Regions from separate parts of the Siccibacter colletis genome, predicted to be linked through region 1. Evidence: predicted binding sites of a transcription regulator. Region 1 holds the regulator's gene; each other region holds the start of a gene.
What was found. Region 1 encodes CRP, which controls carbon source genes, mostly activating them, when cyclic AMP is high. Its sites were predicted from a motif close to ATGTGANNNNNNTCACAT; they were not measured.

Region 1 (4,281 bases):
ATGGGTCTGCTTATTGGCGCGGAGCTGCAACCGCAGTACGCCGGGCGTGCGCGTGACCTGCTGTATGCCGCTGCCAGTGAAGGCGTGATGGTGCTGAATGCCGGGCCGAACGTGATGCGTTTTGCCCCATCGCTGGTGGTGGAAGAAGATGAGATCGACCATGGGATGGCGCGCTTCGCCGCGGCGGTAGGTAAGGTGGTTAACGGCTGATCAGCTTTCGCCGCGCAGCCGTCGCTTCAACCAGATCCCATGCTGAGGCCGCTGGCGCCAGGCCACGGACGAAATGGTATGCATGGTGCTCAGGTGGCTGAGAATGCGCTGCAGGTGCTGCTCCATGGTGGTGAGCGGGCCTGAGGGCAACGACTCTGGCGGTTCGATAATGGTTACGTCGTTGCTCGCTGACGGCGCGTCATACTCCAGCCGCTGCTGGCAGCGCTGAATGGCAATCTCACAGGATTGCAGATAGCGTTCGGCCAGCTGCGGCGTCAGCATGTTGTGTTCCCGGGCCAGCGTTGTGATGGCGTTGATGTGCTCGACCACGAACTGACTGTGGGTCACCCACAGCTTCATGTCCGCCAGATAGTGCGTGTTGAAGCCCGGCTCCTGCATCGCCTGGTTAAGGGAGTTATACACCGCGTTGTGCGCCTGGTTCACGCGCATACGCTGCCACGCCAGCGGTGTCGCCCCGGGGTTATCACTGAGGATCAGGCGTAGCGCGTCCTGATCCGCCTCCAGCGCATCGTGCGCATTCTGCCGCAGCAGACCGGTCTGCCACTGCGGCCACAGCCATACCATCCCGCCAAAGGCAATCAGACAGCCAATCAAGGTATCGACTAAGCGCGGCAGGATAAACTGCTCAGCGTTCAGGGTAATCAGCTGCAGGGTGTACACCGCCGTGACGGTAAAGCCTATCGTCGCCCAGCCGTAGCTTTTGCGGATGATCAGATAGCTCACCAGCGTAATCGCCAGCATCGCCAGCAGGGCGAATCCTTCCGGGAAGTGGAAATGCAGCGCCACGCCGGCAATCAGCAGCCCCGCCATGGTGCCGCCAGCACGGTGGAAGATCCGCACCCGCGTGGCGCCGTAGCCGTTCTGGGTAACGAACATAATGGTCATCAGGATCCAGTACGGTTTCGGCAGATGAAACGCGTTGCCCACCAGGCTGGCGATGCTCAGCATCACGGCGATACGCGCGGCGTTGCGCAGGGCCGCAGATTTAAAAGAGAGGTAACTTTTTAACGCCGGGAACAGCGGCAGGCGGCGCTGCCGGTCCTCCATCATGTCGCGCACGTACAGAGGGCGCTGGGTGCGCAGCACGCGGGCGATGCGGCTGAAGTGATAATCAAAAAATTGCCCGACCGGGTTATCGGGATGCTGACGGGCGATCTTTTCCAGCGCTTCGCTCTGCTTATCCATCGAAAAACGCGTCGGATAGCGGTGATAGAGAATATCGTCGGCAAGCGTGCGCAGCCGGCCGGCGACAGTTTGCGCTGTCCAGCGAATGACTTTTTCGGCGTGGGTCTGCTTCACCAGCTTTTGTACCTCTTCCGGCTGGTGCAGGCTGACCGAGATATGCTCCTGCAGGTCGAGCGCAATCTGGAACGCGCGCAGCAGGCGCCGGTAATCATTCTGGCGGTTGGCGGCCAGCATGTGCAGCTGCTGATAACACTGGCTGATGAGATCCACCACCTTCTGCTGATGTGCCAGCAATGGCGGTAGCGCGGTATCCGGGTCGGTATGCCGGGTAAGCATGCTGTATTTCGCTTCACAGTAGCTCGCCAGTTCGCGATAGAGCAGACTGAGTGTCTCCCGCAGCGGCTGTTCACGCCACAGCCAGAACCAGAACCAGTTGAACGCGCCGTACCACAGCGTGCCGAGGGTGTAGATGAGCATTGGTTGCCAGACCGGCATGTTGCCGGCGAGGCTTAGGGTAAAGATCGCGGCGATAAGCGAGGCCGGGAGCAGGCGCGCATGCAGGCTGCTGATCTCCGCCGTCACGCCAAGCACCAGCGCCATGACGCTCAGAATAATCGGCAGAGGAAGTTGCTGATAAAGCAGAAGCTGGACTGCGAGACTACTGAGGGCAAACAGCGAGCCGCCGATAAACAGGCGTTTGAAGAAGCGTTTATGAGGTGTATCCAGCCCGGCAATATTGCAGCAGGCAGGCACCAGCGAGAAGAGCAAGCCCTGTTGCAGATGGCCCAGTATCAGGCCCACCGCCACGGGAATACAGAGCACCAGCGTTTGTCGGAGTGCGTAGTTAACTTCGGGGTGGTAAATCAGCCTGCGCCACATAGCCAACGAGCAGAGACAACAACGGCGTGCTACTCGCGTAACACGCCGTTGCGAAGCGGCTTAACGGGTTCCGTAAACCACGATGGTTTTACCGTGTGCGGAGATCAGGTTCTGATCTTCCAGCATTTTCAGAATACGGCCTACGGTTTCGCGGGAGCAGCCCACGATCTGGCCAATTTCCTGACGGGTAATTTTGATCTGCATTCCGTCCGGGTGGGTCATCGCGTCAGGCTGCTTTGCAAGGTTCAGCAGGGTCTGGGCGATACGGCCGGTTACGTCGAGGAAGGCGAGGTTGCCCACTTTCTCGGAGGTGACCTGCAAGCGACGCGCCATCTGCGAGGAGAGGCGCATCAGGATGTCCGGGTTCACCTGGATCAGCTGACGGAATTTTTTATAGGAGATCTCAGCGACTTCACAGGCGGTTTTCGCGCGAACCCAGGCGCTACGCTCCTGGCCCTCTTCAAACAGGCCAAGCTCGCCAATAAAGTCACCCTGATTCAGATAGGACAGGATCATCTCCTTGCCTTCTTCATCTTTGATCAGCACTGCCACTGAGCCTTTAACGATGTAGTACAACGTTTCCGCTTTTTCACCCTGGTGAATCAGCGTGCTCTTAGATGGGTACTTATGAATGTGGCAATGAGACAAGAACCATTCAAGAGTCGGGTCTGTTTGCGGTTTGCCAAGCACCATGCGCTGTTATCCTCTGTTATAAACTGGCTCCAGAGTCCGGGTTATGCCCCTGCTCTGGGGTTGCTGTCATATATTCCCGCATCCCGGGAAGTGGCGCTCGTCAGATTTCGTCGCCTTTAATGAGTAAAATCCGCCGCATACATGCATAACATCAATGTTACATGATTACAGCCAGACTGTTTTAGCATAGCTTTTCATGAGTGTCTTGTATTGTCTCGTTTCAGCTTGACGCAGGTCGCCTTTCGTTGCCTGTTTTGCGGGCGACGAGTAATCTGTCGTCAAATCAGCAAGTCAGGAGAAGGCAAATGCAGGCACGTGTTAAATGGGTGGAAGGCCTGACCTTCCTGGGTGAATCTGCCTCCGGGCATCAGGTGCTGATGGACGGCAACTCCGGCGATAAAGCGCCAAGCCCGATGGAGATGGTACTGATGGCCGCAGGTGGTTGTAGCGCGATTGACGTAGTGTCGATTCTGCAGAAGGGGCGTCACGACGTGACCAACTGCGAGGTGAAGCTTACCTCCGAACGCCGGGAAGAGGCGCCGCGCCTGTTCACGCACATTAATCTGCACTTTATCGTTACCGGTAAAGCGCTCAAAGACGCGGCGGTAGAGCGGGCGGTGTCGCTCTCGGCAGAGAAATACTGCTCGGTGGCGTTGATGCTGGAGAAAGCGGTGAACATCACCCACTCGTATGAGGTGATTGAAGCCTGACGGCAGGGCGGCGCTGACAGGCTTCATGCAGTCAGCGCCGCACCGTTATTCGATTTTTTTCCCTTCCATCAACCGCTGCACCAGCGGCATCATAATCAGCTCCATCGCCAGCCCCATCTTGCCGCCCGGCACCACTAACGTATTCATGTGAGAAATAAATGAACCCTGCAGCATGGCCAGCAGCCAGGGGTAATCGATGCCCTCCAGATTGCGGAAGTGGATCACCACCAGACTCTCGTCCAGCGACGGGATAGTTTTCGCTGCGAATGGGTTGGAGGTATCCACCGTCGGCACGCGCTGGAAGTTGATATGGGTGCGCGAGAACTGCGGGGTGATGAAGTTGATGTAATCCTCCATCGAACGCACCACGGAGTCCATTACCGCCTCGCGCGAGTGACCGCGCTCGCTGGTATCACGCACCAGCTTCTGGATCCATTCAAGGTTAACGATGGGCACCACGCCCACCAGCAGATCAACATGCTGCGCCACGTCGTGCTGCGGCGTGACCACACCGCCGTGCAGCCCTTCGTAGAACAGCACGTCCGTTGGCTCCGGGAGCGGCTGCCACGGCGTGAAGGTGCCG
Region 2 (4,281 bases), 1.6 Mb from region 1:
CCACCGTGCGCCACGGCGCGGAGTTTTCGGGCTGGGTGGTGATGCTGGCCCCGCCGCTGGTGTTTGCCCTGATTGGTCTGATCCTCTGGCTGTCACTGCGCAGCTCCGGGGCGATCATGCGCCTGGTGGGCAAGGGCGGCATCGAGGCCATTTCGCGGCTGATGGGCTTCCTGCTGGTCTGCATGGGCGTGCAGTTCATCATTAACGGCGTGCTGGAGATCGTGTCCAGCTATCACCCATAGTGGCGCGCGAGCTGTGGGTGGCACTGCTTCTGCTGGTACTGGCGGGGTGTCAGCGTCAGCAGGTCGCTGCGCCGCCGCTCGGCCAGCACAGCTTTGCCGCCTATCAGCAGCAGACCCGCGACTGGCTGCTGGCGCACCGCGCGTTTCAGACGCTGGATAAAGCCGGCGAGCTGGCCTGGAACAGCCCGCAGGAGTGGCGTCCGGCGGGGCGGGCGCGCAAGGGTATTCTGCTGGTGCACGGGCTGGGAGATTCCCCCGGCTCGTTCAGCGATATCGGCCCGGCGCTGGCGCAGCAGGGTTTTCTGGTGCGCACCGCGCTGCTCCCGGGGCACGGCACGCGCCCGGAAGATATGCTGGCGGTGACGGTCGACGACTGGCGTCAGGTAGTGCGCGAGCAGGCGGCTATGCTGGCTTCTGAGGAGGATACGCTGTGGCTCGGCGGGTTCTCTACCGGGGCCAATCTCGCGCTGGAATATGCCGTCGGGCATGACGTCGAAGGGCTGCTGTTGTTCTCTCCGGCGTTCAAATCCGATACCCGTTATGACTTCCTGGCCCCTGCGCTGGCGCTGTTCCGCGACTGGCTGCGCCCGCGCAGCAAGGTGTTCCCGCAGCAGATCGCCACGCGCTATCTGCGGGTGCCGACCAACGGCTTTGCGCAGTTCTGGTACACCAGCGCCACCGCCCGGCGCCTGCTGGCGGCACAGCCGTTTACTAAGCCGGTGGTGATGGTGCTGGCGGAGCATGATTCGGTGCTGGATACCCGCTGGATGCTTGACCGCTTCGACGAGGATTTTCCGCATCCCGCCAGTCGCCTGATCTGGTACGGTAATCCGCACACGGCGCAGCAGGCGGCCCAGCGGGTGCTGGTGCGCACCGACTATCTGCCTGACGAGCGCATCAGCCAGTTCTCCCATATGTCGGTGCTGTTCTCCCCGGATAACCCGCTGTACGGACGTGCGGGCCGGGAACGGCTGTGTGCCAACGGGCAGAGCGAGGCGTTTGCTCAGCGCTGTCTGAAGGGGGAAGAGGTGTGGTACTCCGACTGGGGATTTCAGGCGGAAGATAAAGTTCACGCTCGTCTGACGTGGAATCCGTGGTTCAGCTGGCAGGAAGCGGTCATTGGCGCAGTGGTAAACGGTACGCCGCTCCCGCCGACGCCATAAAAAAGGGTGGCCATCGCCACCCTGAAATTAATGTATTACCGGCTGGCTCTCTTCCAGCTGTACCGGCCAGCGACGGAAAATGATCACCGACCAGATCAGGGCCGCCAGCGCTGGCAGCGCCCCGACATAGCCGATGGAGGCCATCGACAGGTGCTGACTGACCAGACTGCCCGCCAGCGCGCCGGCACCGATGCCGATGTTAAAGATGCCGGAGAACAGCGACATCGCCACGTCGGTCGCATCCGGGGCCAGCGCCAGCACCTTCACCTGCATGCCAAGCCCAATCACCATCATGGCAATGCCCCAGAACGCGCTCAGCGTCAGCAGGGTGGTAGGATTACTGGCGGACGGCATCAGCAGCGCCAGGCAGAGCGCCAGCAGGCCGATAGCACCGCTCACCAGGGTGGAGGCGTGATTGTTGCCAAGCTTGCCGAACAGCACGCTGCCGAGAATACCGGTGCTGCCGAGCAGCAGCAGCAGGCCGGTGGCGAAGTTGCCGCTCAGCCCGGCAACGGTCTGCACGAACGGCTCAATGTAGCTATAGGCGGTGTAGTGGGCGGTGACCACCACGGCAATCAGGGCGTAGATGTTAATCAGCGCCGGACGGCGGAACAGGATCGGCAGGCTTTTCAGCGAGCCGGAGTGTTCGCTCGGCAGTTTCGGCAGCAGCTTAATCAGGCTGATCAGCGTTACCAGCGCTCCGACGCCAATCACAAAGAAGGTGGTACGCCAGCCAAAGTATTGCCCGACGATGCGGCCAATCGGGATACCGAGCACCATCGCCAGCGCGGTACCGGTGGCCAGCAGGCTCAGCGCCTGGGCTTTTTTACCGGCGGGCGCCAGGCGGATCGCCAGCGATGCGGTAATCGACCAGAAAATGGCGTGGGCGAAGGCAATGCCGATGCGGCTGATAATCAGCACCGTAAAGTTCCAGGCGAGGAACGAGAGCACGTGACAGCCGCTAAACAGCACGAACAGGGCGATGAGCAGCTTGCGGCGCTCAATCTGGCTGGTAAGCAGCATAAACGGCAGCGACAGCAGCGCCACGACCCAGGCGTAGATGGTGATCATGATCCCCACCTGCGCCGTCTCCATGCCAAAACTTTGCGCGATATCCGAGAGTAACCCAACCGGCACAAACTCAGTGGTATTGAAAATAAAAGCCGCGACGGCAAGCGTCACCACTCGCAGCCACGCCACACTGCGTGGGACTGTGTTAATCGTCATAGTCATTCATATCGCGTTGGTGAGAAGAAAAAGGTAAGCGAGGGATCTTAAAACCTCCGCTGACGGAAATTCAACCATTTTGTGATCTGAATCTCATTTTTAGCTGGCGTCAGCCTTCGTGAGCAAACGTGATGGTCTGGATGAGGGAGGGGCATGATAAAAATCGTTGGCGAAAAGCAGCGGCTCTGCCAGGGTGGTAGCCAGATAACCGGAGAGTAACCTGATGAACACAGTAGATTTTTACATGGTGGACGCCTTCAGCAGCGACACCTTCGGCGGCAACGCCGCAGCGGTCTGCCCGCTTACCGAGTGGCTGCCGGATGAAACCCTGTTGCGCATGGCGCAGCAGCATAACCAGTCAGAAACGGCCTTCTTCGTGCGCAGCGATAGCGGGTTCGAGCTGCGCTGGTTCACTACCCAGGCCGAAATTGACCTGTGCGGACACGCCACCGTCGCCGCGGCTCACGTGATTTTTGAGTATCTCGATTTCCCGGATACCACCATCCACTTCACCACGCGCTTCGTCGGTGACCTGGCGGTGACGCGCAACGGCGACTGGCTGACCCTCGACTTCCCGGCATGGCAGACGCAGCCGTGCGACGTGCTACCGCTGCTGCTTCAGTGTCTTGGCATCGACAGCTATCAGCAAATCAGCGTCGGGCGCGACTATCTGGTGGTGCTGGAGAGCGAGCAACAGGTGCGGGCGCTGGCCCCGGATATCCACGGGCTGAAACCGCTCGGCAAAATGGTGTGCGTGACCGCGCCGGGGGAACAGTATGATTTCGTCAGCCGTTTCTTCTGCCCTGGCGAAGCGGTGGCGGAAGATCCGGTCACCGGCTCGGCACATGCCATGCTGATCCCGTACTGGGGCGAACGCCTGGGGAAAACCACGATGCTGGCTCGTCAGGTCTCGGCCCGGGGCGGCGATCTGCGCTGTCAGTGGCAGGGCGATCGGGTGCTGATTGGCGGCCAGGCGACCACCTATCTCATTGGCAAAGTGTTTCTGCGCTAATCTTTCCGGCGGCACGCTGCCGCCTTATTTCTCAGCGGTACAGCTTCAGGTTGCCGCTCAGGCGGGTAATTTTCTTCTTCGGCCCAATCAGGCCCAGCGCCACCAGTTCGATTTGCCCGCTGGGGGTTGCGGCGATACGCTCCCCGTATTCTTCATAAGTTTTGCACGACTGCGCCAGGGCGCTGAACGGCATGGCAACCAACTCTTCATCGGCCTCGCTTACGCCATGCAGCTCCCGCAGATAGTCGCCCGCAGCCAGCAGCACCGGCAGCGGAGCAGCGATCACGCCCGGATAGTTCACCCCGTCCTGACTCTGCATGTCCGGGCCAACCAGGTTATCGGTAAGACGACCAAAACCGATCCCGATTACGCTGGCGGCATTCATCGCCAGCCCGGCGCTCAGGTGCTGGTCAATGACGATGATGCAGCGGTGGGTAGTGACATCAAATCTCACGCGTTGTCTCCTTAGCAGGCGCTGCGGGACATCCGCAGCACCGGACTATTATCCGTTAACCGCCCGGGAAAATGTTGTCTGAATCACTTGCGGAAATCGTTAAAAAGGGCAGGATTAGGCTTTAAGAGGTTCACAAACGAAAGGAATTTTCTGTTATGTCTCTTGCCGCGACAGACAAACGTA
Region 3 (4,281 bases), 1.7 Mb from region 1:
GATTTCGCCGTTGGCGATCACCGGAATGTTCAGCCGCTGGCGGATCTCGCCGATGGCCTGCCAGTTAATACGCTCGGCTTTATAGCCATCCTCTTTGGTGCGGCCATGCACCACCAGCTCGCTGGCTCCCGCCTGCTGCACGGCATCGGCGATCTCAAACTGCCGCGCGCCGCTGTCCCAGCCGAGACGGATTTTAACCGTGACCGGCAGGTGCGACGGCACCGCCTCGCGCATCGCCTTCGCGCCGCGGTAAATCAGATCCGGATCTTTCAGCAGCGTCGCGCCGCCGCCGCTGCCATTGACCAGCTTCGACGGACAGCCGCAGTTGAGATCGACTCCCCACGAGCCAAGCTCCACCGCACGGGCAGCGTTCTCCGCCAGCCACGCCGGATGCTGACCCAGCAGCTGGATGCGCACCCGGGTGCCGGACGGGGTACGGCTGTGGTGGTGCAGCTCCGGGCAGAGTTTATAGAAGGATTTCGCCGGCAGCAGCGAGTCCACCACCCGCAAAAATTCGGTGATGCAGAGGTCGTAATCGTTAACGTCGGTTAAAATTTCACGCACCAAGGCGTCGAGGACGCCCTCCATCGGTGCCAGCAAAACGCGCATAGTGCTACCCGGAGAAAAATGAGGCGCTATGGTAGCGCCTCCGCCTGACGGGTGCCAGTGGCGCGATAACGTGGGTCATCTGCCTGAGGCCTGCGCCGGAAAAGCTTGTTATGCTCACAGAGTGATGTGATCGGTAGCACAGAATTATTTTTAATTGTATGATGAATGCGAATAACTAAGGGCTATCCCCATGAATAAATGGCTTATCACCTGCTGGCACTTCGTGCGCGCGTTTATTGTTCTCTATGCCTGTCTCTATGCCGGCATCGGCATTGCGACGCTGCTTCCCGTAGCGATTCCGGGCAGCATTATCGGGATGCTGATCCTGTTTGTGCTGCTGTCGCTGCAGATTGTGCCGGCGAAGTGGGTGAAGCCGGGCTGCCACGCCCTCATCCGCTATATGGTGCTGCTGTTTGTGCCGGTCGGCGTCGGGGTGATGCAGTACACCGACGTGCTGCGCGCCCAGTTCGGCCCGGTGGTGGTCTCCTGCGCCATCAGTACGCTGGTGGTATTCCTGGTGGTCAGCTGGAGTTCGCATCTGCTGCACGGCGAACGCCCGATCGTTGGTCAGCGCGAGCGTAAACAAAAATGAGCGAAATCTGGTGGTCGTTGCCGTTATCCCTGATCGTCTTTTTTGCTGCACGCAGGCTGGCGGCGTGGGTGAAAATGCCGCTGCTTAATCCACTGCTGGTATCGATGGCGGTGATTATTCCGCTGCTGCTGGTCACCGGCGTTTCCTATGAGCGCTACTTTGCCGGCAGCAAAATCCTTAACGACCTGCTGCAGCCAGCGGTAGTGGCGCTGGCCTTCCCGCTGTATGAACAGCTGCACCAGATCCGCGCGCGCTGGAAATCAATTATTCTGGTCTGCTTTATTGGCAGCGTGGTGGCGATGTTCACCGGCACCTCGGTGGCCCTGTGGATGGGCGCGTCGCCGGAGATCGCCGCCTCGGTCCTGCCGAAGTCCGTCACCACGCCGATTGCGATGGCGGTGGGCGGCAGCATCGGCGGTATTCCGGCTATCAGCGCGGTGTGCGTGATTTTTGTCGGCATTCTCGGCGCGGTGTTTGGTCACACGCTGCTCAACGCGATGCGAATCCGCACGAAAGCCTCGCGCGGCCTGGCGATGGGCACTGCGTCCCACGCCCTCGGCACCGCCCGCTGTGCGGAACTCGATTATCAGGAAGGGGCGTTCAGCTCGCTGGCGCTGGTGATGTGCGGGATTATTACCTCCCTGCTGGCCCCGTTTATCTTCCCGCTCATCCTGCTGCTCTGGGGCTAAAGCGCTCCGCTCCCGTCATCTGTCCGTCACCGCTTTAGTGCAGGCTAAAGCGGTTTTGCCCCTCTCATGCCCCAAAAACTTGCGATGCGTCGCGCAATTTTGTTTTTAATTTCATTTATTACATTTTCAGCGCGACACAGATCACATATAAAGGGCAACCGGGCCCGTAAACTACGATCCCGATTTTGATGGTTCTATTTTTGCTAAGAGGCGTAGCCATGCACTCACGTTTTCACTCATCGTTTGAACAGCTGACGGCAGATCTGCAATCCGCGCTTGCTCCCCTGCTCGACCATGACCATTTCCCGGCAATGTTTACCGCCGAACAGGCAACCGGGCTGAAGAAACGAAGTGGCCTCGATGATGACGCGCTGGCCTTCGCCCTGCTACCGCTGGCTGCCGCCTGTGCACGCACCGGGATTTCGCATTTTAACGTCGGCGCGGTGGCGCGCGGCGTCAGCGGCAATCTCTACTTCGGCGGCAATATGGAATTCCCCGGCACCACCATGCAGCAGACGGTCCACGCCGAGCAGAGCGCCATCAGCCACGCTTGGATGCGCGGTGAGACGCAGCTGGCAGCGCTCACCGTCAACTACACGCCGTGCGGGCACTGCCGCCAGTTTATGAACGAGCTGAACAGCGGCCTGACCCTGCGCATCAACCTGCCGGGCCGCACCAGCGCCACGCTGGGCGACTACCTGCCGGACGCATTTGGCCCGCGCGATCTGGAGATCGTCCACCTGCTGATGGACCCGCAATCCCACGGCCTGCACGCCGAAGGCGACGCGCTGAGCCAGGCCGCACTGGCTGCCGCCAACCGTAGCCACGCGCCCTACAGCAACTCTCCATCCGGCATCGCCATTGAGATGCAGGACGGCACGGTGTTCACCGGCAGCTACGCGGAAAACGCCGCATTTAACCCGACGCTGCCGCCGCTGCAGTGCGCCCTCAACGTGCTGAGCCTGAGCGGCTACGACTATGCTGACATCACCCGCGCGGTGCTGGCCGAGAAAGCCGACGCGACGCTGATGCAGTGGGACGCCACCGTAGCAACGCTGAAATCCGTGGGCTGCGAGCGCGTCGAACGTCTGACAATCGCCTGATACCGGTACGCGATGCGGTGAAATTTAGCGCAACCGCATCGCCACCGGTTGCCGAAACCCCGCGCTTACAGTAGCCTTGGGGTCAAATTTCATCCGCATTTGAGTCACTTCCATGTTTAAGCGTGCGTTATACAGCCTGTTAGTCATCATCGGCTTACTGCTGTTATCGGCGCTTGTTCTCGATCGCTGGATCAGCTGGAAAACCGCCCCCTGGGTCTATGATGAGCTGCAGGATCTGCCCTATCGTCAGGTCGGCGTGGTGCTCGGCACCGCCAAGTATTACCGCACCGGCGTGATCAATCAGTACTACCGCTACCGCATTCAGGGCGCGATTAACGCCTATAACAGCGGCAAGGTGAACTACTTGCTGCTGAGCGGAGATAACGCCCAGCAAAGCTATAATGAGCCGATGACGATGCGTAAGGATTTGATTGCCGCCGGCGTCGATCCTGCAGATATCGTGCTGGATTACGCCGGTTTCCGCACGCTGGATTCCATCGTACGCACCCGCAAAGTGTTCGACACCAACGACTTCATCATCATTACCCAGCGCTTTCACTGCGAGCGCGCGCTGTTCATTGCGCTGCACATGGGTATCCAGGCCCAGTGTTACGCCGTGCCGTCGCCGAAAGACATGCTGACGGTGCGGGTGCGCGAATTTGGCGCCCGGCTTGGGGCGCTGGCCGACCTTTATCTCTTCAAACGTGAACCGCGTTTCCTCGGACCGCTGGTGCCCATTCCGGCAGCCCATGAAGTGCCGGAAGATGCTCAGGGCTATCCGGCCGTCACCCCGGAACAACTACTCGAACTGCAAAACAGTAAATAACCGCCCGTTTGTTGCCGGCTGTGGGATTGCGCCCAAACCACGCTTATGGGCCATACTCTGTGCAACATATCGAAAAATAAGGAAGTCACATGCTTACAGGACGAACCTCGAAAATCCTTTTTGGGTTGATCCTCGCGCTGGTTACGCTGGCGTTTTTTAATATTTTACGCCCCTACAGCTCCCCGGTGCTGTGGGCCGCGATTCTGGCCGTCATCTTCTACAGAACGAAAATCTGGCTCAGCCGCACCACCGGCGGCAGAAACGGCCTCGCCTCGCTGCTCACGCTGCTGCTGATCTGCCTGATCGTCTTCACTCCCCTGGTGATGATCACCTCGTCGCTGGCGAGCGAATTCAACACCGTCTATCGCTCAATGCAGGGTGATAACGCCACCATGACTTCGCTGTTCAATGACGTCGTCAGTTATCTGCCGGACTGGGCGCGCCGCATCATGGCCGATTATC

Region 2: KFZ77_RS09090 (sugar transporter) is a predicted target of CRP. The motif match lies at 2,712-2,729, and genes of this name have one in related genera.
Region 3: cdd (cytidine deaminase) is a predicted target of CRP. The motif match lies at 2,020-2,037, and genes of this name have one in related genera.

Annotation. Positions count from the first base shown of each region.
Region 1 covers NZ_CP074352.1:327,948-332,228, forward strand. The annotation lists gene argD (bifunctional acetylornithine/succinyldiaminopimelate transaminase) at 1-210, shown strand, start outside; gene KFZ77_RS01540 (YccS/YhfK family putative transporter) at 211-2,295, opposite strand; gene crp (cAMP-activated global transcriptional regulator CRP) at 2,356-2,988, opposite strand; gene KFZ77_RS01550 (OsmC family protein) at 3,294-3,698, shown strand; gene KFZ77_RS01555 (phosphoribulokinase) at 3,744-4,281, opposite strand, start outside.
Region 2 covers NZ_CP074352.1:1,896,375-1,900,655, forward strand. The annotation lists gene KFZ77_RS09080 (MarC family NAAT transporter) at 1-242, shown strand, start outside; gene KFZ77_RS09085 (alpha/beta hydrolase) at 254-1,405, shown strand; gene KFZ77_RS09090 (sugar transporter) at 1,433-2,632, opposite strand; gene KFZ77_RS09095 (PhzF family phenazine biosynthesis protein) at 2,856-3,644, shown strand; gene KFZ77_RS09100 (DUF2000 domain-containing protein) at 3,676-4,098, opposite strand; gene KFZ77_RS09105 (Lrp/AsnC family transcriptional regulator) at 4,254-4,281, shown strand, end outside.
Region 3 covers NZ_CP074352.1:2,714,959-2,719,239, forward strand. The annotation lists gene dusC (tRNA dihydrouridine(16) synthase DusC) at 1-609, opposite strand, end outside; gene KFZ77_RS13125 (CidA/LrgA family protein) at 800-1,201, shown strand; gene KFZ77_RS13130 (CidB/LrgB family autolysis modulator) at 1,198-1,890, shown strand; gene cdd (cytidine deaminase) at 2,109-2,993, shown strand; gene sanA (outer membrane permeability protein SanA) at 3,106-3,819, shown strand; gene KFZ77_RS13145 (AI-2E family transporter) at 3,909-4,281, shown strand, end outside.